DNA from 2 places in the Paenibacillus sp. FSL M7-1455 genome. Region 2 is predicted to be linked to the other one. Evidence: predicted binding sites of a transcription regulator. Region 2 holds the regulator's gene; the other holds the start of a gene.
The links. The regulator LexA, encoded in region 2, represses DNA repair genes until DNA is damaged. The targets are predictions, from matches to a motif close to CGAACATATGTTCG.
Positions count from the first base shown of each region.

Region 1: NYE48_RS21920 (SPL family radical SAM protein) is a predicted target of LexA. The motif match lies at 2,320-2,333, and genes of this name have one in related genera.

Region 1 covers NZ_JBBORO010000001.1:4,750,663-4,765,764, reverse strand. The annotation lists gene NYE48_RS21925 (outer membrane protein assembly factor BamB family protein) at 1-1,261, shown strand, start outside; gene NYE48_RS21920 (SPL family radical SAM protein) at 1,310-2,299, opposite strand; gene NYE48_RS21915 (TatD family hydrolase) at 2,561-3,355, shown strand; gene NYE48_RS21910 (sensor domain-containing diguanylate cyclase) at 3,465-5,036, shown strand; gene hflX (GTPase HflX) at 5,540-6,829, shown strand; gene NYE48_RS21900 (methyl-accepting chemotaxis protein) at 6,899-8,980, opposite strand; gene NYE48_RS21895 (amidase family protein) at 9,247-10,869, shown strand; gene speD (adenosylmethionine decarboxylase) at 11,130-11,933, shown strand; gene NYE48_RS21885 (hypothetical protein) at 12,291-12,587, shown strand; gene NYE48_RS21880 (lipase family protein) at 12,660-13,925, shown strand; gene NYE48_RS21875 (hypothetical protein) at 13,948-14,217, shown strand; gene phnE (phosphonate ABC transporter, permease protein PhnE) at 14,497-15,102, opposite strand, start outside.
Region 2 covers NZ_JBBORO010000001.1:3,432,649-3,447,750, forward strand. The annotation lists gene metH (methionine synthase) at 1-1,804, opposite strand, end outside; gene NYE48_RS15825 (1,2-dihydroxy-3-keto-5-methylthiopentene dioxygenase) at 1,974-2,516, shown strand; gene NYE48_RS15830 (FixH family protein) at 2,621-3,034, opposite strand; gene NYE48_RS15835 (HAD family hydrolase) at 3,266-4,069, opposite strand; gene NYE48_RS15840 (hypothetical protein) at 4,101-4,646, opposite strand; gene NYE48_RS15845 (DUF896 domain-containing protein) at 4,681-4,875, opposite strand; gene yneA (cell division suppressor protein YneA) at 4,977-5,357, opposite strand; gene lexA (transcriptional repressor LexA) at 5,551-6,177, shown strand; gene NYE48_RS15860 (serine hydrolase domain-containing protein) at 6,244-7,275, opposite strand; gene NYE48_RS15865 (response regulator transcription factor) at 7,484-8,677, opposite strand; gene NYE48_RS15870 (cache domain-containing sensor histidine kinase) at 8,655-10,469, opposite strand; gene NYE48_RS15875 (carbohydrate ABC transporter permease) at 10,558-11,436, opposite strand; gene NYE48_RS15880 (carbohydrate ABC transporter permease) at 11,451-12,341, opposite strand; gene NYE48_RS15885 (extracellular solute-binding protein) at 12,430-13,773, opposite strand; gene NYE48_RS15890 (hypothetical protein) at 13,940-14,113, opposite strand; gene NYE48_RS15895 (hypothetical protein) at 14,280-14,453, opposite strand; gene nhaC (Na+/H+ antiporter NhaC) at 14,684-15,102, opposite strand, start outside.

The DNA.
Region 1 (15,102 bases), 1.3 Mb from region 2:
CGCAACCGGCGACGTGCTGCTTGTCAACGGCGACGACGGCGGATTCAGCGGCATGCATTATGCATCGTCCATTTATGCCGTTGACCGGGACACGGGGGAGAAGCTGTGGCAAGCGGATGCGGGATTCGGGATGTTTGGAGCATCGCTTGACGCCTCCCGCGGCACGGCTGCGGTGTATACCGAATACGACCCCGGACGGGAAAAGTATGAAGGCCGCATCCGTGAATTCCGTTTGCGGGATGGGAAGGTCGTATGGGAGAAAAGCCTGCCGAAGGAACGCCAGATTCGGATGCATGCAGTCAAAGGCGCCATTCTGTTGCAGCAGACAGCTTCGAACGGAGCTTCCGAGGTGCTCAGCGTGCTTGATCGCGCGACAGGCAAACAGCGATGGAACCGAACGCTGACGGGCAAACGGCAAGTCCTTGAAACCGGTGCGGAAGATCCCTACATTTTGCTGCAGGACGGTTCGAAACTGAAGGCGCTGGATCCGCTGAGCGGAAAAGAAAAGTGGAGCGTGCAGGGAGCCGGAGCCGTGCAGCAGGATCCTCAGGGGAATCCGTACTTCGGTTACGGAAATCTCCGGCAGCCGCTGCGGCATGAAGCGAGCCGCTGGTTCCTGATCGGCAGCGAGTGGATGCTGCTGAATACCGAAAACGGGAAGGTGCTCGGCAAATATCCGTGGAAACCGCAGGAGCGCTTCGAAGCAACCAGTGACTCAAGATATCTTTTGGTGCAGCGTTCGGAGGGCACCGGGGATTTCGACCATTCCAAAGTCAAGGAAACCGTTTTTTATGACGCTGTCCTGCGGCGCAGCTTATGGACGTTGCCCGGCAAGGCGGCAAACGGCATGATCGACGGAAACCGGCTGTACGTCGTGCTGGACGGAAGGCCTGCGGCCGTCGACCGGGAGAAAGGGACGCTTTTGTGGCAGATGCCCGTCACCTCCCGCGAATCCTCAAGCCCCTACGCGATGGATGAGATGGCCAAAACCCGCTTTGCCGTGCTTTCGGAGCATCTCCTGCTTGGTTACGGCTCCGATGTGCTCGTGCTGCGCAAAGAGGATGGCGGCGTGCTGGGCCGGCTGCCGAACCAGCGCGTCGATTTCGCCGAAGCCCGCTACCGGAACGGAATCGAAGGACTTGTCAATCAAAGCGCCGGGGGCGAGCTCTATATCGGTTCCTCCAATGGGGGATTGTCACGATACGAGCAGGCCGAGCTGGAGCGACAATTGGAACGGATCGATTCCGGCCAGAGACCTTAGATGGGACGAAAGAAAGGCCCTGTGCGCTGCACGGGGCCTTTCGTGCATTCAGAACGGGAAGCTGAGCTGTTCCACTTCAGGCCCGGGCAGCGGCGAGCCTGGCATCCGTGAAGAAGCCGGGACGGCCGCTTCGGCCGCAGGGGAAGACGCGCCCCGCTTCTCCGGCTCATCGTCGTACAGCTGAAGTTTTTGCTTGAGCTCCCTTGCGAGCAGCTTGATCTTATCCGCATAGCGGGGATCGGGATAGGCGCCTTGAAACAAGCTTTTGTAGCGGGGGACCAGCTCCGGTTCATGTTTTTGCAGCATGTGCAGAAACCAGCCTTTCACGTCCGGGGACAACCGAAGAAGCGAGGTCATCGCAAACGAGGCGCGGTGATCCTTGGCCGCCGTCATCAATTGCTCGAGGCTTTCCCGGGAATCCGTCAGGAAGGGAAGGATGGGGGCGATAAACAGCCCGGCGCGCACGCCGGCGGCGGACAGCTTTTGCATCGCTTCCAGCCTTTTATAGGGCAGCGGGGCTCCGGGTTCCATCATCCGGATGACCGCCGGGTCCAGCGAATTCAAGCTGATGTTGACCGAATCGATATTCATTCGGCTGAGCAGGTCAAGATCGCGCAAAATGAGCGGCGAACGCGTGGTGATGCTGGTGCGGATCCGGTATTTGGCCAGGACCTCGAGGCAAGCCCGCGTAATTTTCGCCTTGATTTCCACCGGCTGATATGGGTCCGTCGCCGTCCCTAACACGACGAGGCCGACATGGTTTTGCAGCTGGCCGATATCGTAGCTGAAACGTTGGGCCAGTTTGGACAGCTGGGCCTCCAGAGCTTCGGCCGCGTTGGTTTTTAACATGATCCGGTTTTGGAAATCATCGTCCGCTTCCCGTCCGATAAAGGACTGGAAAGCTCTGGCGTAGCAAAAGCTGCAGCCGTGGGCGCAGCCGCGATAAGGATTGATGGACCAGTCGAAGGGCATGCTTTTTGCCTGCACCTTGTTCAGCGTTTGTTTGACGGTTTGGGTTTCGTATATTTTTTTGGCCAAGGATATCCACCTCCCGATTGCGAACGTTTGTTCTTGTCTTATATAATATACTATACCTCAACCCGTTTTGAAAATGTTATGGAAAATGGAGGAACCGGGCCATCGGCGCCCGGGGTTTGTGAAAGCCTGCCCCCGGTGGTATTCTGTAACCGAAGAGCGGCCGGCGCCTTAAAGCGGGAGCGCGGCGGTACGCAACGGCTGAAGCCCCGTTTTCACGGGGGGACGGCAATGAAAATACATCGAAAAAGGCAGTGATCAAACATGCATCCGCAAATGATAGATATCGGAGTCAATTTGACGAACCGCTCGTTCCATAAGGATCGCGAGGAAGTCGTCGCACGGGCGGAGGAGGCGGGGGTTTTCCCGCTTATCATCACCGGAACCAGCGTCAGAAGCAGCGAGGAAGCCGCGCGGTATGCGGGACTTCGTCCCGGGAAGCTGTATGCGACGGCGGGCGTCCATCCCCACGACGTGAAGGAATGCGGAAGCGGCACGCTGGACCGGCTGCGCGAGCTGGCGGCGCTGCCCCAAGTGGTGGCCATCGGCGAATGCGGCCTGGATTACAACCGGGATTTTTCGCCGCGGGACGTGCAGCGCGAGTGGTTCCGAAAGCAGGTCGAACTGGCGGAAGAGCTGGGAATGCCGCTGTTTTTGCATGAACGGGATGCGCATGCCGATTTTGCCGCCATCATGCGGGATTATCCGGACATGATCGCCAAATCGGTGGTGCACTGTTTTACCGGCTCGGGGGAAGAGCTTGAGGCTTATCTTGATATGGGCTTCCATATCGGGATTACCGGCTGGATTTGCGACGAGCGGCGCGGCCGGCATCTGCGCGACCTTGTGCAGCGAATTCCGCTGAATCGCCTCATGATCGAAACCGATGCGCCTTATCTTACGCCGCGGGACCTCAGACCGAAGCCGAAGGACGGAAGGAACGAACCCGCTTTTCTTGCCCATATTGCCCAGGTGATCGCCTCCTGCATGGGAAAGGACGTGGAAGAGGTCGCCAGCGGCACGCTCCAGACGACCAAAGCTTTTTTCCGTATCCCGTAAAGCAATTTCCGATTCTTATATATTCGCGCCGCCGCTCTGTTGTATAATGTGCTTTAGGACACGGAAGACCGGATCTTCCACATTTAAGAAGCAGGCGGGATGAGACACTTTGAGGCATGTTATCAAAAAAGGAATCACACTTCGGTTTACCATTTCGCTGCTGGTCATCACGGCGATTCTGCTTACGATGCTGACAAGCATTACGTCTGCCGTGCAGGTTAACCGTACTTCCTTGATCGACAATTATTTGAGCAAAAACGAAGCGTATTCGAAGAAGCTTGCGTCCAATACGAGCGAGCTGCTGAATACGATGCAGGAAAACATCCGGGCGATTGCCGACATTTCCGGCCGCGATGGCAGCATCACTCCCCAGATGTTCGATGATCTGTTCCAGGAAAACACCCAATATTTCAACTCGATCCTCATTGCCGACCACAACCGGGTGGTCCGGGCCATCAGTCCGCACACGACGGGAGTCATCGTGGGGGACAAGCTTACCTCCGAACAGAGCATGAAGGCCGTAACCATGAAAAAAACTTTCGTTTCCGAACCTTACCGCGCAACGACGGGGCGGCTGATCATTCTCATATCGGCCCCGATCATTGATAAGAACGGGAACTATAAAGGATTCGTGGGAGGAACCATCTACCTGGAGGAAAAAAACGTGCTGAGCACGATGCTCAAGGAGCATTTTTTCGGCGACGGTACTTACGTGTACGTCGTGGAGGAAAACGGGGATTTGATTTTCCATCCGGAACAAAGGCGCGTCGGGCAGCAGGTCCTTCAAAATGAAGTCGTGCGGAAAGTGGTGTCGGGCGAGAGCGGCTCCCAAAAGGTCACGAATACCTTGGGCCGGGTTTTTCTGGCGGGGTATGCACACGAGCCAAGCAGCTCCTGGGGGATCATTTCGCAAACGCCGTATGAAGTCATCGACAAGCCGCTGCGTTATTTGGTCAACCGAATGCTGCTGTTTTCGCTGCCTTTCCTGATTTTGATTCTGGTCCTCGCTTGGTGGGTCGCTAGCCGGATTGCCAAGCCGCTTCATACGCTGGCGAAATTTTCGGATGAGGCGACCTTGAAGCCGGTGCCTGCCGAAGACATTCCCGATATAGATTCATCTTATTACGAGGTCAGGTTGTTATCGCAAAGCGTCAAGATTGCGCTGCAAAACATGAACCAGGATTTGACGCATTTGCGGCATGAGGTCAACATCGATGAATTGACCGGTCTTGTCAACCGCAGGGGATTTGATAGCGTGATGGCCGGCTGGCTGAAGAGCAACGTGCCGTTTGCGCTCATTTTGATCGATATCGACCATTTCAAGCAGGTGAACGATACATACGGACATGTCATAGGGGATGAAGTGCTCCGCTATTTGGCGCGCCTGATGCAGCTGGTCGCCTCCGAAGAAGACGTTTGCTTCCGCTACGGCGGCGAGGAGTTCGGCATCCTGATCAGGCATTGCGGCCTGGGCCGGGCCAAAATTTTGGCGGACCGGCTGCGGGAGCAGCTGGCCATGACGAAAAGCCCGACCGGACAACCGATTACGATATCCGCCGGCATTTCGGCATCTCCGGCCCATGGCCATTCGGCCGAACAGCTTGTGATGCGGGCGGATGAGGCGCTGTACCATTCCAAAGAAAACGGCAGGGACCGGACCACGGTGAGCCGGGGGGCGTAGGCCCGGCTTACCTGCCGCAAAACTTTGTGATTGTGAAAACGGCCATCATGTGTTAAGATGGAAACAATTACAATGATCGGAGGGTTCGCGAAGTTATGATTAATATTAAATTCCGTTTTTTCTCTTTGTGCCGCTAATTGAATAGTGCTCAAAGGCTCTGCGCTGTGCAGGGCGAACGGGATTGGTATGCATATCTTCGGATGAACCCAATATCTTCATACGCGTGCCGTCTAGGCTGTTTCAGGCTGAGGCGCGCAAGGGTTGCAAAGGAGAGGCTTCGAAAGCCCCTCCTTTGCTGTTTTCAGGTACGCTTTACGGCTGCATTCGCGGCTGTTTTCCTGAACTTAACGGATCGATGCGAATCCAAGGCCTTTTAGGCTTTTTTAGGCATGCGGCAGACCGCCGGGCAGCCGCTTGTTTCTCCGTTCGTCCCAAACCACAGGCAGCAGCCTGCGGTTTTTTGCGTTTTTTCGCCAATAATAATCACTTGGAGGGATTCCTATATGAAACAACCTGAACTGCTTGAAACGATCGATCAACGCGCCGTGCTCGTCGGCGTCAATTTGAACAACCAGCGGGATTTCGACTATTCGATGGAAGAGCTCGGCAACCTGGCCGAAGCCTGCGGCGTCGAGGTCGTGGGCCAACTGACGCAAAACATGGAGCGGGTCAACAAATCCCATTACATCGGCACGGGCAAAGTGGAGGAGCTCGCGGGTTTGTATAAAGGGCTCGAAGCCAACCTGATCATTTTTAACGACGAACTTTCCCCTTCCCAGTTGCGCAACCTCGAAGCCGACCTGGAATGCAAGGTCATCGACCGGACGATCCTCATTCTGGACATATTCGAAAAACGCGCCAAAACGCGCGAAGCTCAGCTTCAGGTCGAGGTGGCCCAGCTGCAGTACATGCTGCCGCGGCTTGTGGGTCTGCGCGAATCGCTGGGGCGGCAAAGCGGCGGCGTCGGCCTGAAAAACAGAGGTGCGGGGGAAACGAAGCTGGAGCTGGACCGCCGCCGGATCGAGGAAAAAATAACGGCGCTGAACAAAGAACTCGAGTCTTTGGTGTTCCAGCGCCAGACGCAGCGCAAAAAGCGCAAGAAAAACGAGCTGCCGGTCGTCTCGCTTGTCGGTTACACCAACGCGGGCAAATCGACGATCATGAACGCCATGATCGAGCGGTTCGGGGCGGCGGGAAGCGCCGAAGAAAAAAGCGTGTTCGAAAAGGATATGCTGTTCGCCACGCTCGAAACCTCCGTGCGGAACATTCAGCTTGAGGACAACAAAAGCTTTCTGCTCACCGACACCGTCGGTTTTGTCAGCAAGCTGCCGCATCATCTCGTCAAAGCTTTCCGTTCGACGCTCGAGGAGGTCGCCGAGGCGGATTTGGTGATCCATGTCGTGGATTATGCCAACGAAAAATACGAGCAGCTGATCGAGATCACGGAAAATACGCTGAAGGACATCGGCGTTACGGATATTCCGACCGTTTTTGCCTACAACAAATGCGATTTGGCAGGCCGGGACATTCCGGAGGTGCAGGAAAACGGGATATATCTGGCGGCCAAACCGCGAATCGGCATCGACGAGCTGGTCGATCTTATCAAAAGCTTCATTTTCAAGGATTACGTCCGGTGCGAAATGCTGATTCCTTACGACCAAGGCCAAGTGGTGTCTTATCTAAACGAGCACGCGGACATTCAAGCGACCGAATATGAAAACGAGGGGACCCGCCTCACGCTTGAATGCAGACAAAAGGATTATGATCGCTACCGCGAATACGTGATCGGCTAAAAATATGAAGGCCCGGATCGAGCGTTGCTCGAACCGGGCCTTTTTTATGGAAAACGAAGCGAAAATCCTTTATTTGTTGATCGTAAATTTTCTAATATTTTCTTCAAGGTCGCGGGACAGGCCCTTAAGCTGGGTCAGATAGCCGGCGACATCCTCGATCGTGGCAAGCTGCTCTTCGGCCGCGGCGGATACGTCCTGCGTAATGGCCGCGTTTTCTTCGGTAATGGCCGAAATATTGGTGAAGACGTCGGTCAATTCGTGGCGTTTTTCCACCATGACCTGGATATGTTCGTCCACTTCCGTCGTTTTATTCATCTGGCTGTTGACCGAAACCATGATTTCATGAAAGATCGATTCGGTTTCCCTCACGGCCTGCTCTTGATCGGAAAACAGCTCGCGCGAGGTGCCGATGGCTTCCACCGCATTCGAGATTTGACCGTTTACGCTCGAAATGATATGGCTTATATTTTTGACGGCTGCGGCGGACTGCTCCGCAAGCTTGCGGATTTCCGCGGCGACCACCGAAAAACCCCGGCCGTGTTCGCCGGCTCTTGAAGCTTCGATGGCCGCGTTCAGCGCCAGCAGATTCGTTTGCGCCGAGATTTCCAGGATCGTGTCGAGGATCGTGCTGATTTCGCCGGCGCTGCCGCTGACCTGGGAAATGGCTAGGGCCGTTTCCTCCGAAGACTGGAGCGTGCTGTTGAATTTGCCGACAAGCTCCTGAACAATAACGATGCCGCGCTGATTCAGTTCTCCGGTCCGGCGGGATAATTCGAGAATCTCTTGAGTCGAGGCGGTGACCCGATCGATGGCACCCCCGAGCTCTTCGACTTTTTCGGATCCCATCATTACCGTATTCGCCTCGTCGCTTGCCGCGGAAGAGAGCTGGATGATCGATTCGGTAATTTGCGCAGAGGCTTTTTGCGTCTGGTCCATGCTGTCCTTCAGGTTGAGCGCCGATTGAGAAACGATGTGCGCCGAACCTGAAATTTTGCCGATCATCTCTTGAATGTCCGTTTTCATCGCATTGATTGCCCTGAGCATGGCCCCCGTTTCGTTGCCTTTTTTCAGCATCGACTCCGGAATTTCGGTCGCCAGGTTGCCGCTGCCGATTTGCTGCAAATAATGCATCGACGCATTCAGCGGTTTAGCGATCGCCCTCGAAATAAACAGCGAAATCGCAATGACGATGACCACGATGATGAGCATGACCAGATAAATGATGCGCTGGATCTCCTTCGTGGATTCGGCGATCTCGCTTTTGTCCATCATTGCGATGTATTTCCAGTGCGTTTCCGGCGAAACGTAGACGTTGACGGTGTAGCTTTTGCCATTCAACGAGACTTCGAAATGCTTGTCCGCCATCTTGTCGATATCGGCGAACGCTTTGACGTTCAAATCCTTCAGCGTTTTGAAATTGGTTTCCGGGTTTTTAGGATTCGCCAGAATCGTTCCGGTTTCATCCGTTAGAATGACGTAGCCGGTTTCACCGATTTTAATGTTGTTGATCGTTTGGGTGAGCGCCTCCAGGCTGACGTCCACGCCTTGAACGCCCACGACGTTGCCCGCTTTGTCTTTAATGGTCACCGAAGAGCTGACGATCGGCACGTTGCCTGTGAACGAAGCGTATGCGCCCGTACGTTTGACCTTATCCGGATTTTCGATCGCCTGCGTATACCATGCTCTCGTTCTCGGATCGTATTTGTCTTTGGAGGTCCCTTCCGGCCATTGGATGTATCCGCCCTCCTTCGTGCCCAGATAAATGTAGGAGATGCTCGGATGCGTCTTGGCGTAGTTCACATACAGATTGTATATTTCCGATTCAATCCCGGGCTTTTGCGAAGGCGTCATCTGGATCGTTCCGTCTTTGCCTACGGCGTTGACGTATGAAGTGATCGAACCGTCGATTTGCTGCACGAGCGGGTTCTTGGCGAAATATTCGACCGATTCGTTGACGGTGCTGAAATAAAGGTTCATGGCCCCGCTGACCTGCATGATTTCCTTCCGGGTCGCGTCGTAGAAATTCTTCTCCATGTCCCCCGTGACTTTCTGGTTGATGGCAAAACCCAGCGACAACGTGGACAGCAGGACAAGCGCCACCATCGTGACCAGGAACTGCATCTTTAAATTCCACTGCAATTTCTTTCTCAAGTTGTTTCTCTCCTCCATGTGCAGGAAGCCGCAAATTTCGAATCTTGCAACATCCCTGTGTTTTAAGCATAAATATTTTTCTCTCTGGGATATATATCGGCAGGCATCGAAGTTTTGTTAAATTTTGTCGAAATAGCATCGGATAATCGGGACTTTTGTCTATTGCTATTCAATAAACGTAGGTAAATAACGATAAATAGGTTGGGAGAGAAATCATGCTGTAAGAACTACGGCCAATGACAAAAGACATCAGGAGGTATGACAACGTGAGAAAAAAGCATTTTCATTTCAAAGCGCTGCTGGCCATTTTGCTCGTGGCGGCCCTGCTGCCATGGAACCAAGCACATGCGGAAGCTTCAGAAAAACCGGCGTTTGATCCGTTCGAAAAAAGCATCGACGAAATCGCAAACGCTTTGGATACGAACCAAATCACTTCCGAGGAGCTAGTCGAATACTATCTGAAACGCATCGAGGCCTTCGACAAGCAAGGTCCCGCCATCAACTCCATCATTACGGTCAACGACAAAGCCTTGGAGACCGCCAAAAAGCTGGATGCGGAGCGCAAAACGAAAGGGCCGAGAAGCCAGCTTCACGGCATTCCGTTCGTCGTCAAAGACAATTTCGACGTGGTCGGCATGCCGACGACGGCCGGATCGGTAGCGCTGAAAAACGACTACCCGTCCAAAAACGCGTTTACCGTGCAAAAATTGATCGACGCAGGGGCGATCGTCATCGCCAAAACGAACATGTCCGAGCTTGCCGCTTCCTACGGCCGATTGGGATACAGCTCGATGGGAGGCTTGACGCTCAACCCGTATAACCTGAACCGCGACGCTTCCGGTTCCAGCAGCGGCAGCGCCGCGGCGGTCGCGGCCAACTTTGCCGTTTTCGGTCTGGGAACCGATACGTCCGGTTCGGTTCGCGGCCCGGCCAACGTTACCGGTCTTGTGGGCATTCGTCCGACGCTTGGGCTGACCAGCCGCAGCGGCGTCGTGCCGTCCGCCCTGTCGCTTGACGTGACGGGACCGCTGGCGCGAAGCGTGAAGGACGCCGGCATCGTGCTGAGCGTCATGGCGGGAACGGACAAAAACGACAAAGCAACCCAAACCGCCCATCGTGCCGTGCAGGATTACGCGAAGTCCCTGGATGCTTCCTCGCTGAAGCATGCGCGCATCGGCGTAGCCACCGATTTCTTCGGCGACAATGCCGAGGTCGATTCCATCACGAAACAAGCGATCGCCAAAATGCAAAGCATGGGAGCCGTCGCCGTGCCGGTATCGTATTCCGCCCAGACGAAATATTTGTGGACGCCGATTCTCGGGCCTGTAGGCGATGCGGAATTCAAAACCCAATTCGAAAAATATTTGGGCATGCTGCCTGCCGGCGGGCCGAAAACGCTGCAGGAAGTCATCGCCATCAGCGAGTCGCCCGAAGTGATGAATTCGGCGACGCCGGTCAACCCGGCACGTCTTGAAGGCCTCAAAACGGCGCTTGCCAAAGCCGACACGCTGAATTCGAAAGAATACAAAAAGATCGTGCACCAAGAAATTCCCAAAACGCGCAAAGAAATCATGGACATCATGAAAAAGAACAAGCTGGATGCGATCGTATTCCCGACGATGTCCTGCCCGGCATCCAACCGGTTCGACAAAGAAGACCCGACCTACGTATGTACGGCGTACGACACCTACGCTGCAAGTTACGTCGCGTCGGCAACCGGATTCCCTGAAGTCACCGTCCCTGCGGGTACCGTGGAAGCGGGCGTGCCGGTAGGCATTTCATTCTTCGGACCGGCATACAGCGAGCAAAAGCTGCTGAACCTGGCTTATGCCTTCGAACAAGCAACGAAAGCAAGAACGGTTCCGAAAAACACGCCGAAACTGCCGTAACGAAAAGAGCAGCCCTTGCATTCCGTCCTTCTCTCCCGTCGATGAAGCAGGCGGATGCAATGCACCTGCCCCGTAATACGGCGCCATCGAAGCCGTCCCGCGAACTGCGGGGCGGTTTTTGGCGTTGGACGAGACGGCCGGAAGGGTTGAAACGGAGGAATTCGGGTAATGAAATGTAATAGAAGGACCATCCATCACGGATATCCGGGCTGGATCAGGGAATATTAGGCATTGAAAAGAAACAGCGAGGTGAATGATGCATGGCAGCACCGGAGCAGCACGTCAAGCTGCATGGATTCAACAATCTGACGAAGTCGTTGGCCTTCAACATGTACGATATCTGCTATACCCGGACCAAGGATGAGCGGGAAGCGTACCTCGAATATATCGACGAGCAGTATAACGCGGAACGTTTGACGGCCATTTTAAAACAGGTTTCGGACATTATCGGCGCCCATGTGCTGAACATCGCCAAACAGGATTACGTCCCTCAAGGCGCGAGCGTCACGATTCTCGTATCGGAGGGGCCCGTGGTGGAGGTGCCGAAGGAGTCGTATGCGGAATCGCCGGGGCCGCTGCCCGAATCGGTCGTCATGTCGCTCGACAAAAGCCATATTACGGTCCACACGTACCCCGAATATCATCCGGATGACGGGATCAGCACGTTCCGTGCCGATATCGACGTATCCACCTGCGGGGAAATTTCCCCGCTGAAGGCGCTGAATTATTTGATCCATTCCTTCGACACCGACATCATGACGATCGATTACCGGGTGCGGGGGTTTACGAGGGATATTACGGGGCATAAGCTGTTTATCGACCACGACATCAATTCGATCCAGAATTACATCCCGGACAACGTCAAAGACCTCTACCACATGATCGACGTCAACGTCTACCCGGAGCATATATTTCATACCAAATGCAAGCTGAAAAAGTTCGACCTGGACAACTATTTGTTCGGATATACCAAAGGCGCATTAAGCGAACGGGAGCAGAAGGAAATCACGGAACGGATCACGCAGGAGATGGATGAAATCTATTACGGAAAAAACATGAGCTGAGGAATCGTTTCCTCGGCTTTTTTGTGCGGAAGCGGGAGCGCTGCAAGCAAAACCTGCTTTACGGTTTGCCCGATCGGCGGCTTTGGGCCTTGCGCAAGGGGTTTTACGAAATGTCATCCGGCCGCCCATAGGTTCATATTATGGAAATTAGGCCGATTTTAATATGGACTTTAGGTCATGTTTTTCGGTTGCGAGTGGTCATAATTTCCTGATTTTTTCAAGAAACTGGATTAATGGTAGGGAATCATGTTTAATTTTTAGAAAAAGGGTTAGAGGGGACTGATGGTTATTTCTCGCTTATTCCGGTCTATCGCTCTTATGCTGTTTACGATCGTTTTATTGGGAGGTTGTCAAAGCGTGAACAAATCGGAAAACGACGGGCAAATGCAGGAGGCCAAAAATCTCGCCATCCAGTATTTCAAGGATGAATACGGACTGGACGTGGAAATCACGGATCAGGAAAAATTGGACGAATACATAACGCCAAAAATTACGATGAAAGGCCACGTCAAAGGCAAGCCGGAGGAAAGCTTCAACATCGCGGTCGATTACGAGGACAAAAAAACGACCAACTTCGTCATGAGCCCGGAGCTTGAAAAGGCCATTCGCGCCAAAGGGATCGATCCCTTCGCGAAAAAGGATGCGTCCAACTAGGACGCGGGCACGTTCGGATGAACCGAGGGGGGAGGAGCACGTTTGAGCAAAGGATCTGAAATCACGGACGAAATGTATAAAACCATGTCGGATCTCGCCTACTCCGATTTGAAAAAAGGGAGCAAGCCGCAGGAGCTGCCGGGCTGGGAAGTGCTGGAGGATGCGGCCAACGACGATTCTTCGGGTTTTGACGCGGTCACGTTTTACAACCCGGAAACGAAGCAGGCAGTCATCGCTTACCGCGGAACGGAAGGCGGCAAACCGTTAAAGGATGCGTTGCCTGACTACGTGACCGACGGGGGCATCGGCCTGCGGGAGCTGGATCGGAAATTGGACAAAAGCTTCGAGGTGAAAATGCCGTGGGACGACAAGGTGCAGCAAATCGAAGATAATCTGGGCATTACCAAGGCCAAAGATTGGTTGGGCGACGCCGGCAAAGCCGTGGACAAATTTTTTGACGGCGACAAGCAGCTGTATCAGGCCGAAGATTACGCCAATGAAATGAAAAGCAAATACAAAGACTTGAATTTTTCGTTGACGGGACATTCGCTTGGAGGCGCCAATGCGCAGTACGCCGCAGCTTATACCGGATTATCGGCGGTTACGTTCAGCGCGCCTTCCGTCATGGGAAGCTTGACCAGCAGCGCCAGACGCAAAGCGGAAAACGGGGAATTCGATTCGCAAATCATCAATTACGCCCATCCCGGCGATATCATCGCCAGCGGCACCTTGGGAGGTTACGACCGGCACGTCGGCTCGACGTATTACATCGACTCCAACTACGAGGATGCCAACGAGGGGGTCGGCGTCATCGACAAGATCAAAAACACGCTGGGCGGTCCTTATTACCATGGCCTGAAACGCTACAAATTCGACGAGAACGGATATATCGAAAACAAGCTGTATGACGGAGAAACCGGAGAATATGTCGGAGGGTCGCCGCGGGCGCCGCTGTCTTTGGCCGAGGCGCTCGGGATTCCAAGCGCCTTTATGGCGCCGATCGGGCTTGCGATGCAAACGGGACTCGCGGCGGCCATGAGCGCGGGCAAAGGCATGATCCGCCTGACGCCGGAGGAGCTGAAAAGCGTCGCCGAAAAATGGAGCCAAAACGCCCAGCAGATCAGCTCCGACATGCAGGCGGTCAGGGCAAAGCTGATGAAATATACCCAGTCCAGCCACAGCCGCAGGCTGCAGCCGATCGTGGCGCAGCTGGACGCTTCGGTCAGCGGGCTGACGAAATGGCATGTCGAGCAGACGACGCAGTTTCTCACGTTCATCAAATCGAAGGCCGAGCAATTCCACCAGGCCGATGCTTCCGGCCCGCAATTGATGCAATAAGCTTTCGAAGCGGAGGGATAACATGAGCGAAATCCTTGTAGAGCTGGCCGATCTGGAGCAGGCGGAGCGGGAACTGAGCTGGCTGCTTGCCCGTATTCAGGCCGACGAGCAGGAAGCCCGGAGCCTGTACGCCAGGCTAAGCGATTGGAACGGGCAATCGGCGAACGTGACGCGCGAATACGTGGAAGCCTTTTTTACCGGTTTGGCCACCCGGGTCCGGGCGATCGAGCAGCAAAAAGCGGAGCTGATCCGGTACATGCAGGTCATGAAGCAAACGGATCAAATGAGATAACGGGAAGAGGGGGCGTCGTATTCCATTGGGAGTGCGGCGTTCGTTTTTTTATTCGGGTGGATAAAATTGTAAAAGTCCCCCGGTATATATCCCTTATTCCATCCGAATTGCGCACGGGAACATTCCCGAAGCCTTACTGCGCAGGACAATAAATGACGTTCGGAATAGGTTACGAGACGCGAAAAAGGACTGCTCCGGAGATTTTCCTTGGAACAGTCCTTTTTAGGGCCGGGATTTCGGGGATTGCCCTATGATTGCAAAAAACGTGCGGATGCGGGCTCACGTAATCCGTTTTCGGAGCCAGCCCGATACCAGATCCGTCAGTACGACAAGCGCGATAATGCCGAGCAATATGATGCCGACCCGGTTCCAGTTCCGAACCTGGAGCGCAAAGATCAGCGGCGTCCCGATGCCGCCCGCGCCGACCAGGCCAAGCGTCGTGGCCGAGCGGATGTTGATTTCGAACCGGTACAGCGAATAAGAAAGAAACTGCGGGATCACCTGCGGCAGCACCGCGTAACGAAGGACCTGAAGGCGGTTGGCGCCCGAGGCGATCAACGCTTCCTGCGGCCCGCGGTCGATGTTTTCGATCGTTTCCGAATACAGCTTGCCGAGCATGCCCACCGAGTGGATGCCCAGCGCGAGGACGCCGGCAAAGGAGCCGGGGCCGACCGCTTTGATGAACAAAATCGCGACGATGATCTCCGGAAACACGCGGATGACGCTCAGCGCGATTTTGCCGCTGCCGGAGACGGCAAGCCGCCTGCTCATGTTGGTGGACGCCCAAAAGGCGAACGGAATGCAAACGACGGCGGCGACCACCGTCCCGAGAATGGAAATGACCAGCGTATCCAGCAGCCCCCGAAGCAAATCCTCCCCCTCCGG
Region 2 (15,102 bases):
GCGTCTCGTCGTTCGTGTCGTAAATCAACGCCTCCGCCAGCTTGCGTTCCTCCTCCGGAATCGAAGCGTAGCGCTCCAGCTTTTCGGTATTGACGATCGCGTAATCAAGTCCCGCCTTCGTGCACTCGTACAGGAATACCGAATTCAGCACCTCGCGCCCCGCTTCGGGCAGGCCGAAGGATACGTTGCTGATGCCGAGGATGGTATGGCATTCCGGCATGGCTTGTTTGATCAAACGGATGCCTTCGATCGTTTCCCTGGCGGACCCGATATATTGCTCGTCCCCCGTGCCGACCGGGAAAACAAGCGTATCGAAAATGATGTCCTCCGGGGCAAGCTTGTATTTATTCACGAGAAGATCATAGGATCTTTGGGCGACTTTAAGCTTGTCGTCGCGATGTATCGCTTGTCCGCTTTCGTCAATGGTGCCGACGACGACGGCCGCGCCGTATTTATGGATCAGCGGCGTCACCTTTTCGAATTTTTCTTCACCATCTTCAAGGTTAATGGAGTTAATGATCGATTTGCCCTGCGAATATTTCAAGGCAAGGTCGATGACCTCGGCATCGGTCGTATCGATCATCAGCGGCACTTTGACCTTCTTGACGACCAGCTCCAGGAAATGTTTCATGTCGATCGCTTCGTCGCGGTCCGGGTCCTGCACGCATACGTCGATGACATGCGCCCCGTTTTTCACTTGCGCACGGGCGATTTCCGACGCTTCTTCGAACTTGCCCTCGACGATCAGCCGCTTGAATTTGCGCGAGCCGAGCACGTTGGTTCTTTCCCCTACCATATAAGGGCGGTTATCCTGTTCGATGTAGACCGGTTCGATGCCGGAAATCGCGGGGGCATGGGTCCCCGCAAGCGGCCGCGGCTCGTATTTGCCCATCGCTTCGGACATGGCGCGGATATGCTCCGGCGTCGTGCCGCAGCATCCGCCGGCGATGTTTAACCAGCCGTTTTTCGCGAAGTCTTCCATTTTGCGCGCCAAGGAATCCGGGGATTCATGATAGTTCCCGTTTTCGTCCGGCAGCCCGGCGTTCGGGTAGCAGCTGATCGCCGTTTTGGCCATGGAGGACAAAGAGCGGATATGATCCCGCATAAATTCCGGGCCCGTGGCACAGTTAAGCCCGACGGATATCGGATTCAAATGTTCAAGCGAAATATAAAAGGCTTCGATGTTCTGCCCCGCCAGCGTCGTGCCCATCGGTTCGATCGTGCCTGAAATCATCACCGGCAGCGTCGTGCCGCTGCTTTCAAACGCTTGGCGGATGCCGATGCTTCCGGCTTTCACGTTCAGCGTATCCTGGCTCGTTTCAAGAAGCAGCGCGTCAACGCGGCCCTCGATTAAAGCCAGCGCCTGCTCTTTGTAGCTGGCGACCAGCTCGTCGAACGTCACGCCGCCCGTAACCGACAATGTTTTAGTCGTCGGTCCCATGGCTCCGACCACGTATCTGGGCTTGTCCGGCGTGCTGAATTTATCCGCCGCCTGGCGGGCGATTTCCGCGGCCTTTAGATTGATTTCGCTTGCTTTCTCCGGTATATCGTATTCCGCCAGCACAACGGACGTTGCGCCGAAGGTATTGGTTTCGATTAAATCGGCCCCTGCTTCCAGATATTTTTCATGGATCTCTTCGATGACGTCCGGACGCGTCAGCACGAGCATCTCGTTACAGCCTTCGAGTTCTTCTCCTCCAAAATCCTGGGGACCGAGCTGGACCTGCTGGATCATCGTGCCCATGGCACCGTCGAGTATTAATATTCGGTCTTTCATGATTTCCTGCAAGCTAGGTCTGTTCATGTATTTTCCCCCTCGCGAAACGTTAAATCTTAGTTTAGCAGAATACCTATCTTTAGAAAAGTGCCAAAACGGCGGTCCGGCGACGGCTGGAACGGAAGAAACGCATCGACAAAAAATGGCGGCTTCGTTATAATATAAATTAAACCAAGTGGAAAAGAGGGGAAAGGCAATGGCTGAAATCGTAATTCGTAATACGAATGAAAGAATCACGGGTGACGATAATGTTCGTGAATTCTTAAACAAACAAAACGTATTGTTCGAGAAATGGGACGCTTCCAAGCTGCCCGCCGAGCTTCGTAATAATTTTCAATTAACCGACGAGCAAAAAAACGAAATTTTGAAGGTGTACGACGAAGAAATCCGCGATTTGGCGGCACGCCGCGGCTACCAAATCTGGGACGTGATCACGCTGTCGGACGCGACGCCGAACCTGGAGGATCTGCTCAACAAATTCGAAGAGGTACATACCCATACGGAGGATGAAATCCGCGCCATCGTCGGCGGCAAAGGGATCTTCGTCATCAAAGGCAGCGACGATATCGGATATTTTAACGTGGAACTCGAGGCCGGCGACGTCATTTCCGTTCCTGAAAACACCAACCATTTCTTTACGCTGATGGATGACCGCCAAATCATCGCCGTACGTCTCTTCATCGAAAAAAACGGCTGGGTCGCTTACCCCGTCGAAGATCCGAGTTTCCTAAAAGCCTAAACGGAGATTGGAAGTCAGGCCTTCCTCCCGTTCATGACATACATGCAACGAACCCCGCTCCTTGTTGTCCAAGGGACGGGGTTCGTTTTTGCTTTCTTATTCCGTTACTCGCTTACGGTCAAACTTTTGGTCGGCATCGTATGCTGCGGTCCGTAGGTTACATGAGAGGTGATTTTATAGGTTCCCGCGCCGTCGAACGTTTTTTCGAGCACGTATTTTCCGTCCCCCGCGTTTTCGGCAGGCACTTTCTCGTGCACGCTGCTGTCGCCGTCTTTTATGATTTCGATTTCGACTTCATCCGCTTTATCCACTTTTTGATCTTTCTGCGTAACCAACACTTCAATCGAAACCTTTTCACCGACTTTTGCCTGCTCCGGATTCAAAGTTAAATCGACCTTTAACGGTTCCATCATGCCTTCATCCATGTTCATGCCGTCATGTCCGCCGCTGCCGCCGCAGCCTGCCAAAGCAAAAACGACAAGAAAGATGATGCCTATGAAAACAAATTTCTTTTTCAAATTCCTGCCACTCCCTTACGTCAATCTGCAGATATGTAGGCTTTTTGAACGCACTTCATTTATTATACATGCTTTTCAGGCTTCCAAAACGGCGGGTTGATCACAAATTGATGACAATATTAGCAATGCGCTGGGGTAATCCCGCAATAAGATCATGAAAAAAGCCTGCGCATGCGGCAAAACCGCAAACGGCAGACTTTAATTAACAAATGGCATATCATGCTTGGCCGGTTAAACTCGCTGCTTCATAGACTCCAAAATACCGTGCAGCTCGGACAAATGCTTGATTTCATAATGCGGCTGGATGTTCGAATGATACGGCTTGCCGTTGCGGTTGATCCAAACCGTCGTTAACCCGGCGGCCAGTCCGCCTTTAATGTCCGTCGAAAGTTTGTCGCCTACCATGACGGCTTCATCCGGGGTTACGCCCAGGCGGGAGAGCGCATGCTCAAAAATGGTGGGATCCGGCTTCCCTTTGCCGAAATTGCCCGAAATGACGACTTGATCGAAATAAGGGACCAGCTCCGGTACGCCATCCAGTTTTTCCTGCTGCAATCCCGGGCAGCCGTTCGTCAGCAACAGAAGCTTATAGTTCCCTTTCAGCTCTTGCAGCACTTGGAACGTTTCTTCATAGACATGGGGGCGGGAGCGTCTTTCCATCCCGAATTGTCGGGCAAGTTCTTCGGCCAGCTGCGCGTCTTCCACACCCAGCTCGGCGAGGCCGCGGCGCCATGCTTCCTTCCGGTATTCAGGGACGATTTCGGCCATCCGTTGAAACTCGGGCTGCTTTCCTACGGTAAATTCCCCCCATAATGCTTCAAACGGGTTAATGCCGATCATGGCGGTAAAAGCATACGTGTCGTACGACTCGTACAATGCCCGCGCCTCTTTGCGGACAGCCGCTTCGAGCGCCTCCGCGTCGACGCCGGTTTTGGCGGCGGCCGTTTCGCAGGTCGCTTGGAAGGATTCCTTCACGCTGCGCTCATCCCACAACAACGTATCGTCCAAATCAAAAAAAACGGCGGTAACTCCCATCTTCCCATCCCTCTCCCAACGTTAATCTGTTCTATTGTTTTTCAAACGGAATATTAAAAGAGGCGGCAAAACGCTCGAGACGTTCGGCCATGGCTTCGGTATCGTAGCGGTTGATCAAACGGGTAAACACCCAATTGCCGCCCTTTATTTCCTTGCCCTTTTTCCCCTTCGTTCCTTTCATTTCGATCACGATCGAACCGGATCCGGCTTTGATTTTGGCGATTTGGTCCGCCGTCAAACGCCGGTCGCGATTGAACTTGATCGTGGAAAGCGTGTTTTTGTCCACTTTAAGAAACGGACGGCGCAAAAAAATCATGATCGCCAGCAATACGTACAATCCGACCACGATCCAATTCAAGGAGGTGTTCATCGCCGCCTGCTGGCTCGACATGCCGAGCAAAAGGTAAATGACGGCAAGCGCTACCAGCGTGATGGGAAGAACGAAATTCCGCCCTTTGAAGACGTCGGCCGTGGCGGAACCGTTCGAGGAATACAGCGAAGGTTTCCCCTGTTTTTTACGCTGCTTGTTTAATTGAGCCGAGTTTTTCTGAACCATTCTTTCCCAAGATCGGGACATCGTGTTTCCCCCTTAACCATGATGTTCTGTATTTTTATTTGCGCTTTCCGTCATTGCGGTCTTCTACCCATTCGATCGAATCCAACTGGGCCCTGAAGTTCCGACGGACGTTTTGAAGATATCTCTCGCGCAATTTCGCACGTTCTTCGGTTTCTTCCTTGGTCAGGCCAGTCTCCTTGTCTTTTCGCGCAAGCTCGTTAATGCGCTGAACTAAGCTGTCGATATCCATACATGACTCCTCCAATAATCAATTCATACCTAACTTTGCCATGAGAAAAAGAGCTTGTCAAGGCGTGAACCTTACCAAGCTCTTAGGCGTAAAAACGAAGTCTAATATATAGGAAGAGAAAGGACATCTCCGGCTTGAATGCCGCTGGATTTCAGATGGTTCGTCTTCTTAATGATCTGAATGTATGCGCGGGTATCCATGTCCTTCGGTTTATGATCCCGGGCGATTTGCCATAGCGTGTCCCCTTGGGATACAACGATTTGTTCCATTTGCACCTCGTCTTGAGGGGAACCGGCAAATACGCGTACCATGCCCGTACACCCTGCCGTCATAATTATGACGATCAGCAGAAGCTTCACCATCAGGCGCCGCGTGAACATGGCCTGGAAAGCGTGAAGCTGTTCTTTTAGTTTCCCGCCGTTGCGGTCTCCCCCGGAAATTTCATGATTATATATGCTTTGATATGTACTGTATTTTAACATGTTAACCGTTCCTCCAAACATTTGTTCTTGTATGAGAACAATATAACACGAACACATGTTTTGTTCAATAGTTTTTTCGAACAATTGTTCTCCATGAAGGAAAAATCATGTTCCCGTTTTAGAACTTGTGTTTGTACGAACGGCAGTTCTATGTTATACTTTTACCAAACGTTACTAATGGGGTTGATGGGGAATGTCGAAGATATCTAGCCGGCAGCAAGCGATATTGGAATTTATAAGAAACGAAGTCCGGGCCAAAGGTTATCCTCCTTCCGTCCGCGAGATCGGCGAAGCCGTCGGACTGGCTTCCAGCTCGACGGTGCACGGCCATCTGGACAGACTGGAGAAAAAGGGATTGATCCGCAGGGACCCAACGAAACCTCGCGCCATTGAAATTTTGGGCCAGGAAGAATCCGAAAGCAGCAACCTGTTCACGCAAACGATCGCGCGGGTTCCCGTGGTAGGTAAGGTTACGGCCGGCGTACCGATTACCGCTACGGAAAATATCGAGGATTATTTCCCTCTGCCCCAGCATTTTGTCGGGGACGAGAAAGTCTTTATGCTATCGGTCGTAGGGGACAGCATGATCGAGGCGGGCATTCACAACGGCGACTACGTCATCGTCCGCCAGCAGCAGACCGCGGATAACGGAGATATCGTCGTTGCCATGACGGACGAGGACGAAGCTACCGTTAAAACGTTCTATAAAGAAAAGGATCATATCCGTCTTCAGCCGGAGAATCCGTCTTACGAGCCGCTGCGCTTGAATCACGTGACCATTCTCGGCAAGGTCGTCGGTTTGTTCCGCGACATTCATTGATCCGTTTTGGCCTCGCCAATGGACAAGCCCTTGTTCTTCCAGGAGAACAAGGGCTTTCTATTTGGGTTAGCCGAATTTCTCCTGCTGCCACATCGTTGTGATATATCCGAGGAGGCTCTCCGCTTGATGCACCCCCGGATCCATGTTCATCATGCATACCGCCCCTATGCCTTTCTCGGGATAAACGGTCATCATGCATTGGAAACCGCTGCCCCACCCGAGCGAGCTGATCTCCAGCTTCCCGCCCTGGCATTCCATGAATACGCCCAGCCCGGCCCACTTAAAACCGTTCTGCGGTGCAAACATTTCCTTTGCGGTCTTTGGGGAAATCCCCAACATCCCCTTCCCTTGCAGCGATGCCATCAACTCGGCGGCCAACATCGCGAGGTCCGTCGGCGTCGTCCAAAGCCCGGCAGCCGCAGCGTACGGATAAATCGGATAGGGACTGGCCAACCGGTCGCCATGTCGGTTATGTCCGGCGGCCGATCCCGCCCGAATGTCGGATTCGTCCATGACGAAACGGCTGTTTTTCATCCCCAGCGGTTCAAATATCTTTTTCTGCATCAGCTTTTCGAACGGCTCCCCCGCCGCATCTTCGATCAGCAGCTGCATGACGCAAAATCCCGTATCCGAATAGATGAACCCGCTTCCCGGTTCGGCGACCAGTAAAGCAGGCCCCTGCCTATAAACCGTTAATCCTGTTAACAATTCCGCCATGGACGGAGCTTTGCGGTTCTTAGCCAACGTCGGAAAGCTTCCATCGGGATCCGAAAAGCCGGCTTGGTGGCCAAGAAGCTTGCGCAGCGTGACGCGGCCGGAACGGAATTGCGGATGCTCCGGAATCTTCCATGATATCAGGCGCCGGTTCGCTTCTTCATCCAATTGAAGGACGCATTCCTCTACCAGAACAAGCGCTAAAACGCTTGCCGCAAATTTGCTGATGGAACATGCGTTAAACATCGTATCCATCCGGACCGGTTCCGTCTCCCCCGCCGCAAGCTTTCCCCAGGTCTCCCGATGGCTGATCAAACCATCCTCAATGAATGCGATGCTTAACCCGGGAATTCCCTCCCTATCCATCCGTTCGCTGACGCTCATTGGATCCACTGTTTTCCTTCCCCCGTCCCCAAGCAAAGTAACAATACATCAATTATAGAACATTTGTTCCCTTTTGGCAATAAGCAACCTAGCGAGCATCTCCTAACACCGCTCAAATCCGGACTTTCCTAGGCAAGAAACGAAAAAAAACGTGCCAGTCGAACTGGCACGGCCCAAGGCGGATATAGAGTCGCATCCTTCTTCCCTTCTACGGACAAGCTCGGTTCAGCCCGTCCTTCTCCCATCCCCGCTGCCGGTATTCCGTCGGCGTCATGTTCGTCCGCTTGCGGAAAACCTGCGTGAAATGTTTGACGTCCTGGTAACCGACCTTTTCGGCGATGTCGATCAGCTTCAGCTGCGTATGCTTCAGCAGTTCCATCGCTTTTTCCATCCGCAGCGATATGACGTATTCCTTGAACCCGCTTCCGGTTTTTTGCTTGAACACTTGGCTGAAGTATGCCGGGTTCAAAAAGACGACGGAGGCGACCTTTTCCAGCGTCACGTCGGTATTGTAGTTCGCCCGGATATACTGGAGGGCTACTTCGACCGCCCGGTTTCCGCCCGGGGCGTAATATTCGAATTCGAGCGTTCCGGACTTCCTCCCCATCCCCCGGATCGCTGCCGGGATGCTGTTAAAGTCGCGGATCTCTTCGGACAGCCCGACTTGGAACGGCACCTTGACGTATTTTTTCAGATGCAGCCGCAGCTCGTCGCTCAAGCGCTTTGCCCCGTCCGGCGAATCCGGCGTCACAAGGCCCAGCAGGCTTTTGCCGTCGAGGCTGGTGACGAACCCTTTTCCGTGGCGTTCGATCAGCTCGGTCAGCACGTTTTCGACGATAAAATGCTCGAGATGTACAGTGTCGTCGCTTTCCATTTTGACCAGCACCAAATAAAAGCGGGGGTACCGCTCCACGAACGGGGCGATGTCCAAGTTCCCGATGTCGAGTCCCGTCGCCCAGCGCTGGAATACCGCTTCACGCAAAAACTTCAGGTTGCTCCGAAGCAGCCGGGTTTCCTGCTCCAGCTCGGCGTCCCGCTCCACTTCCTCTCCGAGCCGCCCGATCATCGAAATCAGCGCCTCCTTGCCGATCGGCTTCAGCATATAATCCTTGGCCCCGAGCCTAACCGCTTCTTTGGCGTAAGCAAATTCGGAATAAGCGGAGATGATCACCCATTTCACGTGCGGATAATTGCTCCGGGACACCTGCATCAATTCGAGCCCGGTCATGCCTGGCATCAAAATATCCGTCAGCACCACGTCGATCTGGCCGCCCCGGAGTATTTGCGCCGCTTCGTCCGGATTCTCCGCCAATTGCACGCGGTGGCCGGGAAACGCTTTGCGGATCGTCCGCTTGATCCCCTCCCGGATCACGCTCTCATCATCCACCACCAATATGTTCATCTTCGTCCTCCCCTTCGGCCGGAATCGGTATGGCAACGGTCACCGTCGTTCCTTGCAGCGGCTTGCTTTCGATGCTCAAACCGTATGGTCCGCCGAACATCATCACCAGGCGGTCGTGTACGTTCCGCAGCCCGATGCCGCGTCTTCTTCCGGGCGAATCCGCGTCCGGCGGCCGCTGATGTTTGGCGTGCATCGTCTCTTTTACGCGTTCCAGCGTTCCGGCATCCATGCCCATTCCGTTGTCCTCGATTTTGATCAGCAGCTTGTTCCCTTCCTTTTCCGTGCGCACGTTCAGCACGCCCATGCCTTCCTTCGGCTCCAAACCGTATTTGACCGCGTTTTCGATGATCGGCTGAATCGTCATTTTCGGAAGCGGCGCGTCCAGCCAGGCAGCGTTTGCGTCAATGTTCGTTTGCAGCCTTCCGCCGAGCCGCGTTTCGATGATCGTCAAGTAATGGCCGATTTGCTCTAATTCGCGCCCCAGCGTGGTTCGCGCCGCTTCTTCCCAATTGCTGCTGTACCTGAACATTTGCGAAAGCGACAGAACCACCCTGCTCAGCCGTTCGTTTTCCTGCTCGTCCAGCATCCAATAAATCATGTCGAGCGTGTTGTAGAGGAAATGCGGATTCACCTGCGCCTGCAGCGCTTGCAGCTGCGCGTTTTTTTCGCTGACGGTCGAAATTTTGATCGTTTCGATCAGCTCGTCCATCCGGTGCACCATCCGGTTGAACGACGAGACCAGGCTGTTGATTTCGTCGAAGGAATCCACGTTGACCGAACCGCTGAAATTCCCCATCTCGACCTTTTTCATCTCCCGGATCAAAAGCTTGAGCGGAGACGCGATATTGCGGGAGACGATCGAAGCCAGCACCGTCGATAAAATGATCAGCGCCAGCACGACAACCACCAAAACTTTCGTCGTCCGATAAACTTCCGCCTGGATGTCCCGTTTCGGCGTCAGACCGTAAATCGTCCACCCGGCCATCGTCGTGTTGGCGGCGACGATCAGCTCCTTGGACGTGCCGTCGACGAAGATATTATCTTCCGGCGACGGCTGCGGCAGCCGGTCCAATTCCGGACGTTTGGCCCCTTTTCGTTCGGAGGAGGCGATGATTTTTTTCGCTTCGTCCAAAATGTAAACCTGCGTTCCGGGACTGATGCTCACGTTAGACAGCGCTTCCATCATCGGAGACGGGTTCGTTTCGATCATCAATATTCCGATCTCTTTATGGTTATCCAAATCGTACAGCTTGCGCCCGAACACGAACGCCTGCTTTTCCGCCTGCAACGTGTTGATCGGCGAACCGGGGCATAACCCGAGCCAGACCATGTTGCCCGAGGATGCTTCGAGCTTTTTATACCATTCGGTTTGGGCGTAGTTGTTGTCGATGACCCCGGCAAACTGCCTTTCGTAGCTGTACACCTTGCCGTCGGGCGATAATATGTGGATGCCCAGCACATCGTCCCGCGAATAGTAGGCCGCCCCGATAATGTTCGTGATGGTGCGTTCGTTGATGATTTCCGCCGCCGGATCGTCCGGCTTTTCCTGCAGCAGGCGGGTAAGCTCGTAGTTGCTGTTCAGCGATTTGGACAAGCTGTTATAGCCCTGCAGCATCAAGTTGAACAGCCCCGCGGTCTGGGAGATGTTTTTTTCGGCGATGTCGCCCACCTTGGCGTGAATGATCGATAACGTTCGATTGTAATACAGCATGCTCATCAATATCAGGATTCCCGTCATGCATCCCATAAAAAGCAGGAACAAGCGGCTGCGTATGGATCGGAAGCGTCTCACGTACCTCGGCTTCCCCCTTTCAAAGCATCGGGCTTTTCGTGTCCATTTTAGCATATGCGCCGCTTGTTCCGCCCGATTTTTTGGCCCATTAGCCCTTGACGGCGCCTGCCACCATGCCTTCGGTGATTTTATCGGATAACAAGAAATAGATCAGGATGACCGGCAGCGCGCCGAGCACGAGAAAAGCCCCGATCGCGCCGTAATTGACCGAATATTGGCTGACGAAGCTGTTCACGCCGAACGGCAGCGTTTTGAGCTTTTCCGACGAAATGAACGTAGCCGCCAAAATGTATTCATTCCAAATGTTGATGAACGTCAAAATGCAAACCGTCATGACGGGCGGAACGGACACCGGCAATATGATGCTGCGGAAAATGCGCCAGATGCTGGCCCCGTCGATCACGGCCGACTCTTCGATTTCATGCGGAATGGTTTTCATGAACCCGCTCAAAATAAACACCGCGATCGGCATCGAAAACGCGACATAAGGCAGGATCAGCGACAAATGCGTGTTCAGCACGTGCATGTTTTTGAAAATGATCATGAGCGGCAGCAGCGTGGCCTGCATCGGGATCATCATCCCGATCAGGAACAGCAGCATGACCCCTTGCCCGTATCGCCAGCGGAATCGGCTGATCGCATACGCGCACAGGGAGCTCAGCAAAATGACCGCGGCCATCGTCACCGACGTGACGAATAAGCTGTTCAGCAAATAACGGAAATAATTCCCCTCGAGCGCCGCGCTATAGTTGCTCCATTGCGGAGCGTGCGGCAGGGCGAAAAAGCTGCCCGACAAAATTTCTTCGTTCGTTTTCAGCGAATACAGCACAAGCCATAGCAGCGGATATACCTGCGTGACCACCAATATGGACAAAAACAGGATGACGATCGTTTTCGCAACGGAAAACCGTCCGCGGCGGGCAGCGGCCGCCGGCTTGTTCAACGTAACGGCAGAGCTCGTATTCATGGCGTTTTCCTCCTTTACGAAAAGCGTTTCTCCAGCTTGTTGAATATCAGATTGATCAGGAAGGTGGCCGCAAGGCAAAGCACGACCAAACATGCCGCAATCGAGCTGCCGTACCCGTATTTCATGGACAGGAAGGACATGTTGTACATATGGGTCGAAATGACGTCGGTTGCGTGCGCGGGTCCGCCGCCCGTCATCACCATCACCATGTCAAAAGCCTGCAGCGAGCCGATAAACGCCAGCACGATCGAGATTTTGAAGATCGGAATGATGTTCGGAAACGTGATGTAGCGGTCGGCGGCAAATCCATCGGCGCCATCGATCCGCGCCGCCTCATAGATTTCTTCGGGAACGTTTAATATTCCCGTATACTGGATCAGCGTGTGGTAACCCAAGTACTGCCAGAGCGCCACGAAATACAGCGAATACATCGCAACCGACGGATCGGTAAGCCATTCATGCGTCCATGATCCCAGGCCGACCACTTCCAGCACCTGGTTCAGCATGCCCCCCATCGACGCGGGATTGTAAATCGTTTTCCACAGCTGACCGACGACGACGACCGACAGAATGACGGGCAAAAAGTAACTCGACACGAGAAAATTCGGTCTGCGGATATACCGTTTGAGCAAAATGGCCACAAGCAGCGCAATCGGGATTTCCGCCATCGAAAACACGGCAAACAGCAGCGTTCTCCGCACGGAAGGCCAAAATACCGGATCATGGAAAAACAGGTTTTTGAAATTTTCGAACCCGATGAACCTGGACTCACCGATGCCGTTCCATTCCAGCAGACCGCTGTACATGGAGACGAGGATCGGCACGAATACGATTCCTGCGTATAAGATCAAGCAAGGCAGCACAAACGCGGCGATCGTCCAGCGGGAGACTTTGAGCACGTTCATGGGAACCCCTCCTTTTTCTGTCTGGTCTAGTGAAGCAGAAGGGAACGGCATGCCGCCTTTCGCACGCGTTCCCTCCATTACGTCAAGCTTATTTGTTGTTGGCTTCGAATGCCGATTGATGTTCCTTCGCGACTTCGGCCGAATCCTTTTTCTGCACGAACAGGTTTTGGATGCTGGCAAGATGAGCTTGCGCCGTTCCCGGGTTCATCGTGTTGTCGAACGCCAGATCCCCGCCCTTCACGTCTTTGAACAGATTCAGCACCTCCATCGCCATGTCGGAGTATCCGGCCGCCTTGAAATCGCCGTCCACTTTTTGTCCGATTCCCACTGCGCCTTTGGCTTCGAACGCTTCTTTCGGGAAGTTCAGCATAAACCAGTTCAGGAACGCCTTCGTTTCATCCAAATGTTTACTGTCCGCGGAGATCGCAAACGCGCTGCCCGGCGCCAGCATGAACTCGTCCGGATTGCCTTTGCCGTTGATCGTCGGGAACTTGAACACGCCGACTTTTCCGTTGACGGAAGACGTTTCGATGCCTCCCGTCGCCCACGTGCCCATAAAGTACATGGCCGCTTTGCCGGTCTTGAACAGGTTTTCGCCTGCGTTGTAGTCGAAAGACGTGACGCCTTCCTGGAAGGCTCCGGCCTGGATGAGGTTTTGGAACGCGTCGACCGCTTCCTTGAATGCCGGATCTTCGAACGTTTTCTTTTTATCGAGCACGTCTTTCAGGAAGCCCGGGCCGTTGTTGGTCCGAAGCAGCATGTTCATGAACAGGAACGATCCCGTCCAGGTGTCTTTTTCGCCGATCGCCATCGGTTGGATGCCCTTGGATTTCAGCGTTTTGACGACATCGACCATTTCTTCGAACGTCGTCGGCACCTGGACGCCGCCTTTTTCGAAAAGCTCCTTGTTGTAGTACACCACGCCGATGTTGTTGCCGTCCGGCACGGCATAGGTGTGGCCGTCGAAGCTGTACCAATCGAGAAGCCCGTCCTGGAACGTGCCCCGCAGTCCGTTTTGGTCCAGCATGTCGTCCAGCGGCGCGAGCAGCTTCGCTTCCACGAACGGCTGCATTTGCGCGGCCGGGTTGACCACGGTAATGTCCGGCACCTCTTTGGACGCCGCTTGCGTTTTCAGCTTCAGCTTTTGCTGATCGGTGTTCAGGGAATCGAGCTCGATTTTGATGTTCGGATGCTCCGATTCGTATTGCTTCACCAGCTTGTTCATCAATTTGTTTTTCGGATCGGTCGGATCCGGATAAATGTTTTGGAATGTGATCGTGACGTTTTTCTCTTTCACCGTGCCGGCCTTGTCGCCGCCGGTTCCCGCTCCCGACGAAGCGCTTCCTTCATCGGCTTTGCCGCCGCATGCCGTTAAACTGAAAGCTAACGCGCCTGCCATCGCCAAGCTTAGCCATTTCGACATTTTTGCCATCGCTTATTCCCCTTTTTGTTTGATATGAACCCATTATGCAGGGAAACGGCAAAGATCGGGAGGTGAGAAATTCAGGTTTTAGGTTTGTTTTCTATAGATATCGCTCCAAAAAAAGAAAATCCCCCCAAGCCGGGAGGACTCGCTCAGTGTTATATGCAGCCGCAGGTTAGACCGACACGAATTGCAGAACGCCAAGCAAAATCAATAAAATAAATACGCCGTAAATGATGTACAACACGATCCGCAGCCCTTTCGACCCCTTCCGCGCTTCGCGGAGCTGATCCTCAAGTTCGGCTACCCGTTCTTCCAACGCCAGCAACCGTTCGTCTTGACCCTTCATGTCCGTTGCTCCTTCCCCATATCTAAGATCTCGAATATGTTTCTACCAGATTACATAATATGGGTGATTTTGTAAATCGAAACGACATGGATGTTGAGGCCGATTCGCATCCGCCAACAAAATAAAAAGCACGCATCAGATCCACCTGTGCGCGCTTCCCTGTTGGTTATTTTTCTTCGAGTTCGTCCGGGACGTCGTATTTATTGAGATGCGAGGTCATGGCCGCGACGGCATCGTCGACGTTCGTTGTGGCAGGCTCGCGTCCGACGACGTCGTCGGTTTGGTCGTGAAAATTCAAACGGTCCGCTTCGGCCTCTTTATATTTATTGCTTTTCAGCATAAGCGCTCCCCTCCCTTCTGCATCCTGTGATATGGATCGACCTCCCCAGTAAGGGCAGGATTCGTTTTTTACTATGCGCTAAGGTTCCTCTCCTTATGTGCGCAGACCGACAATGATGCCCAGAGCCCCCCCGGTTATCCGCCACGGGTGCCGCAATTGCAAAGCAAAAAAGGCCTTGCCCCCTAATCCATTAGGCGGCAAGGCCGAGCGTAGACGTCATATTAAGCATATTATGTGTTTGGGCCAAGCGCGTTCTTTTGCAGCTTCGGTATAAGCGCATATCCGAACGTAATGAGAGGGCTTACCCACAGCAAGACGGCGTACGGAACGTATTCTGGCACCGGAACCCCGAGCGCAGCCGCAAAAAAAGCGCCGCTGACGCCCCAGGGAACAAGCGGATTCACGAGCGTGCCGCAATCTTCGAGGGTTCGGGACAGCGTTTTTGCGGGCAGTTTTCTGCGGTTATATTCGTCCTTGAACATTTGACCCGGCAAAAGAATGGACAAATATTGCTCGCCCGTCATGGCGTTTACCGCGATCGAGGACGCGCCCGTCATCAAAACGATGCTGCTGCCGCGTTTTAAAGGCTGAACGGCCTTTTTGAAAAAAGCTTCGATGACGCCGCAATGCTGCAGCAATCCGCCCAGCG